DNA from 2 places in the Streptomyces sp. NPDC001219 genome. Region 1 is predicted to be linked to the other one. Evidence: riboswitches for the same ligand, from Rfam matches in the RefSeq annotation. Region 1 holds a riboswitch; the other holds the start of a gene.

Evidence for each region. A riboswitch is a leader RNA that binds a small molecule or an ion and turns the genes downstream of it on or off. The one in region 1 is predicted to bind cobalamin.
Region 2: linked by a shared signal. The riboswitch ahead of thiI (tRNA uracil 4-sulfurtransferase ThiI) and the one ahead of ACWC9R_RS28045 (cobalamin biosynthesis protein) in region 1 are both predicted to bind cobalamin.

What each region holds. Positions count from the first base shown of each region.
Region 1 covers NZ_JBSFJF010000054.1:42,664-45,116, forward strand. Annotated here, with positions in the region: gene ACWC9R_RS28035 (inorganic phosphate transporter) at 1-559, shown strand, start outside; gene ACWC9R_RS28040 (hypothetical protein) at 582-818, shown strand; cobalamin riboswitch at 1,088-1,237, shown strand; gene ACWC9R_RS28045 (cobalamin biosynthesis protein) at 1,391-2,410, shown strand.
Region 2 covers NZ_JBSFJF010000019.1:128,950-131,402, forward strand. Annotated here, with positions in the region: gene thiI (tRNA uracil 4-sulfurtransferase ThiI) at 1-1,260, opposite strand, end outside; cobalamin riboswitch at 1,432-1,650, opposite strand.

The DNA of each region.
Region 1 (2,453 bases):
GCGGATCATCCGCACCATGGGCAAGGGCATCACCGACATCCAGCCGCCGCAGGGCTTCGCCGCCCAGACCGGCGCCGCGGCCACCATCCTGGCCTCCTCCCACCTCGGCTTCGCGCTCTCCACCACCCAGGTCTGCTCCGGCTCCGTGATGGGCTCCGGCCTGGGCCGCAAGGGCGGCGTGGTGCGCTGGTCCACGGCCGGCCGGATGGTCCTCGCCTGGGGCCTGACGCTGCCGGCCGCCGGTGCGGTCGCGGCGGGTGCCGCGTTCCTGGCCGGACAGGGCGACTGGGGCGTGGCGGCGGTGGCGGTCCTCGGACTCGGCATCTGCGGCGCGATCTGGGCCGCCTCCCGGCGCAAGCCGGTCGACCACACCAACGTCAACGAAGGCCCGGCAGCGGAGCCGGCGGGCGTGGTCACCGCCGCGCTGCGCACCGTCTCGCCGCCCCCGGCCGGCCAGCAGGCCCCGGGAGCCGACGCCCCGGAGACCGCCGACGCACCGGCGGCCGAGGCCCCCACCACCACCGCCCCGCGCGCCAAGGCCGCGACGGTCACCCGCTAGCTGTCATCACGTAAGGAACTCCATGAGCATCGACTGGGCAGCTCTCGGCCAGGTCTTCGGCGTCACCCTCGGTGTGACGGTCGGGATCGTGGGCCTGTTCACCGTCGGCATCGCCGGTACGTCCCGCAAGACCGGCCACGAGGGTGCGGCGGCCGCGGTCGCCGTACCGGGCACCGGCGCACGGGCCGGCGCGATGGCCGCCTTCGCGCTCTGCGCGGTCGCGGTGGCCTATGGCATCTATCTGATCGTCGCCGGCTGACCCGGCCGGACACGACGGACCGGACGAGGCGTCCGGCCGACCGCGGCCTCAGCCGTCGTCCGCCGGGCGCCTCGTCCGTGGGCCGCCCCGGCAGCCGCGCGCCGGACGGTGACGCGGGATCAGGGGGCGTGCGGGCGGCCGCCGGTGACGTCTCCGCCGCGCTGTGGTGTGCGCCACAGCGCCTGCCACAGGGCAGCGTCGCAGGTCAAGGGTGAGTTGACGGGCATTCGCGGTGCGTGGTGGACTGCCGGAGCCATTCGGCGACAGCTGAGGAAGTCCGGTGTGAATCCGGCGCGGTCCCGCCACTGTCACCGGGGAGCGTTCCTCCGACGAGGGCCACGGTCCGCCGCGCACACGTGCATCGACGTACGCGGGACTGGAAGGCCGGAGGACACGCCGATCCGGGAGCCAGGAGACTCTTGTCGCCGTCACGTCGAGCCAGGGCGCGGACCCTGAGTGAGGACATACCGCCATGCCCGGCTGCCCGTCGAGATCCCCTCTGCCCACTGCCGCAGGGTTCCTCCGAGGCCGGGCGGGACATCACGGACACGCCCTGGCAACGGCCTGATCCGGTGCGCGGCGAACACGCGGGATACGCGTGCGGCGCGGCCCTCGGCTTTCTCACCGACCTGATCGCGGCAGATCCGCGGCGTGGCCATCCGGTGGCCGCGTTCGGCCGGACCGCTGGCGCCGTCGAGCGCCGGCTGTGGCGCGACCACCGCGGCTACGGGGCGGCGCACGCCGTGCTGTGCGCGGGCGGTGCCGCGGCCGCCGCCGCGCTGGTGCGGCGCGCCGTGCGGGGCTCGGCTTCCGCTTCTGTGCTGTCGCTCCGTGGTGGCGCCGGGATCGCGCTGACCGCGGCGACGGTCTGGGCCGTGCTGGGCGGCACCTCGCTGGGCCGGGAGGCGCGGGCCGTCGGCGGGGCGCTGACCGCGGGTGACCTGGACGTGGCGCGGGAGCGGCTGCCGCATCTGTGCGGGCGCGACCCGCAGGCGCTGGACGGGCCGCAGATGGCCCGTGCGGTGGTGGAGTCGGTCGCCGAGAACACCTCCGACGCGGTGGTGGGCGCCCTGGTGTGGGGCGCGCTGGGCGGGGTGCCCGGCCTGGTGGCGTTCCGCGCGGTGAACACCCTGGACGCGATGGTGGGCCACAAGTCGGCGCGCTACCGCCGCTTCGGCTGGGCCGCGGCCCGGCTCGACGATCTCGCCGGCTGGCCCGGCTCCCGGCTGACCGCCACGCTGACCGTGCTCGCCGGCCCCGACCGGCGCGGTGCGCTGCGGGCCTGGCGGGCGGACGGCGCTGCGCACCCGAGCCCCAACGCGGGCCCGGTGGAGGCGTCGTTCGCGGGCGCGCTGGGCGTACGGCTGGGCGGCACGCTGGCGTACGGCGGGCGGGTGGAGCACCGTCCGGTGCTCAACGGCGCGGCGCCGCCGGTGGCGGTGGAGGACATCGGGCGGGCGGTGCGGCTCTCCCGGCGGGTGAGCGCGCTGGCGCTGGTGACGACGGTGGCGGCCCGACTGGCGGGCGGCGCCGCGCGGGCGGCGGTGGCTCGGGGAGCCGGAGGGCTCGGGCGTGAGGCGGGTCCGGTATGAGGCCGTCCGTTTTTTCCCCGCCGCCCACCCCCCTTCGGGGGGT
Region 2 (2,453 bases), on a different contig from region 1:
CTCGGGGCGGTGATCCGGGCTGTCCGCTTCGGGATGATCCGCCTCCTCGCCGGAGTCTCCCGGATACATGATCTGGACGTCGCGCAACAGACCATCCACCACCTCGTCCAGATCGAGGCGCTTCTCCACCGAATGCAGGCCGGTCAGCCCGGCGCGGAGGGTGACCCGGGGCGGTGCGAGGAGCTTGCAGCAGTCCTCGTCCGGCAGCACGGAGATCTCCGCGGTGCCGATGGACCGGGCCTCGTCGATGATCTCCTGCTTCTCCCAGCCGACCAGCGGTCGCAGCACCGGCAGGGTTGCCGCCTCGTCGACGGCCGCCATGTTCGCCAGGGTCTGGCTGGCCACCTGCCCCAGGCTGTCACCGGTCACCAGAGCCTCCGCCCGGGTCCGGCCCGCCAGCGCGGAAGCGGCGCGGACCATCAGCCGTCGCTGGGCGACGACCTGGAGCCTGCCGGCCCCCGCGATGGCCAGCTGCTTCTGTGCGTGGCCGAGCGCGATGACATGCAGCCGCCCACCGGGCTGGTAGCGGTTGAGTTCACGGGCGAGGGCGTACGCCTTGTAGACCGAAGCGGCGTTCGTGTACGGAGCGCCGGTGAAGTGGACGAAGTCGCAGTGCAGTCCGCGGCGCATCGCCCGGTAGGCCGCCACGGGCGAGTCGTAACCGCCGGAGAGCAGTACCAGGGCGCGTCCGCTGGAGCCCACGGGCAGTCCGCTCGGTCCCTGGTGACGGCTCCAGGAGACGTAGCTCTCCTTGTGGTCGATCTCGACCGAGATCAGTACGTCCGGGTTGGAGAGGTTCACCGGCAGGGGGCCCAGGGCTTCCCGGACGCGGGCCCCGAGAAAGCGCTCGAACTGCGAGGAGGTCATCTCGAAGTTCTTGTTCCGCCGCTTGACCCGCACGGCGAAGCTGATTCCCGGCCGTTCCGTACGAGCGGCGGCCAGCGCCTCCACAGCCGTCTCGGTGATGTCCGACACGGTGCTCGGAACGCGCAGGGCAGGCTCCACCGAGTTGAACCCGATCACCCGGCGGGCGCGCTCCACGAGGTCCTCCAAGGGAACCTCGCCGCCGAGTACGGTCACGTTCTGGCCGGACTTGATCCATGTGGAACCGCCGATACCGCGCAGGGCGCCACGGAGGTTGTCGTGCAGCCGCTCGGTGAACACATGCCGGTTGCGGCCCTTGAGGAAGACCTCACCATGCTTGAGCAGGACACAGGGCCCGCTCGGGCGGGGTGCTCTGGGGGAGGGGATGGCGGGCATGCTCGGTTCGCCGGGCACGAAACTCTCCTTCGCGAGTCGTCGTGAGGGCCGGCGCCGGGCCGCGAACGGGGCGGGGGCCCGCCCGTCCCCGCTCTGCGCAGGGCTGGGTGGAACACACCACTCGCTCAGCGGTCCCGCTACCGGGACGCGTGGAACCGTGCGTGGTGATCGCACCCCGCACGAGCAGTGGCAGGTCTTCGGACTCGTGAGCACACCCCGGAGGACGGGACACCTACTGACCGTCGCTTCCCAGGTCACACGCGGGCCCAGTGCTTCATGACGGCGATCGTTCCCACTCACCGCTGCGAGGCAGTCCCGGATTCCCACCGGGTTCCCTCTTGCGACACCCCGCCTGGCGGGCGGGGCGAACCAGCTGCCGGTCCAGGGTAGACAAGGTGGCGGGCATTCAGTGAACCAGACCTTGGCTGTCCACTTTGGGCCGGGACGGCCGGTTCAAGAGGCTATTGGGTATTCTGAGGAAGAGGGCCGCTGACCCGTAGGTTCAGGGTCTGTACGTTGTGGGCGTTACGGCATCGAATACGCGCCTTACCGCACGTGCGGTTTTTCAGCACGCAGAATGTCCGGTATCGCGGAGCCTTTAACTTCCGCTGCTCGATGTGGGCGCTGGGCTGCTTAAGGTGCATCTCCAGCAGTTTTCCTCAACCACCATTTCTGTGGTGGAGAGTGAAAGAAGCTCGGCCTCCACAGTGGTGCAAGGACCGGCCGTCCAGGCGCGCAGACGTCCCACCGCCGCATCGAGCATGTAGACCGGTGCACAGGCACCCCTCGGGGCGAGCCTGGAGAGCGGCCCCTGCACGCGACGTTCACCAGAGTCGGCGTCAGATCCGGTGGGCATACTGCTTTCGCGCAGTGTAGGAGCGAGGAGGGGAGAGTGTGTTGGACGGGACGCCGGAATCACGTCATGGCCGTGGCTGGAGTGAGGCAGAGGACGCCACGCTCGTCGACGGCGTACGCGAGGGGTTGGACCAGCAGCAGCTCGCCGAGAGACTCGGCCGCTCTCCTGCCTCCGTCCTCTACCGGCTGGAACAGTTCGCTCTGCCGGCCGCTTCGGACGACAACGACCCGCTGGAATGGCTACGAGTCCGGCTTGCTGACGACCCCGCATACGCGTGGCGGAATGTGCGCGACGAACGCCTCCACGAACGACAGCAACGGCGCAGGCATAACCGTCG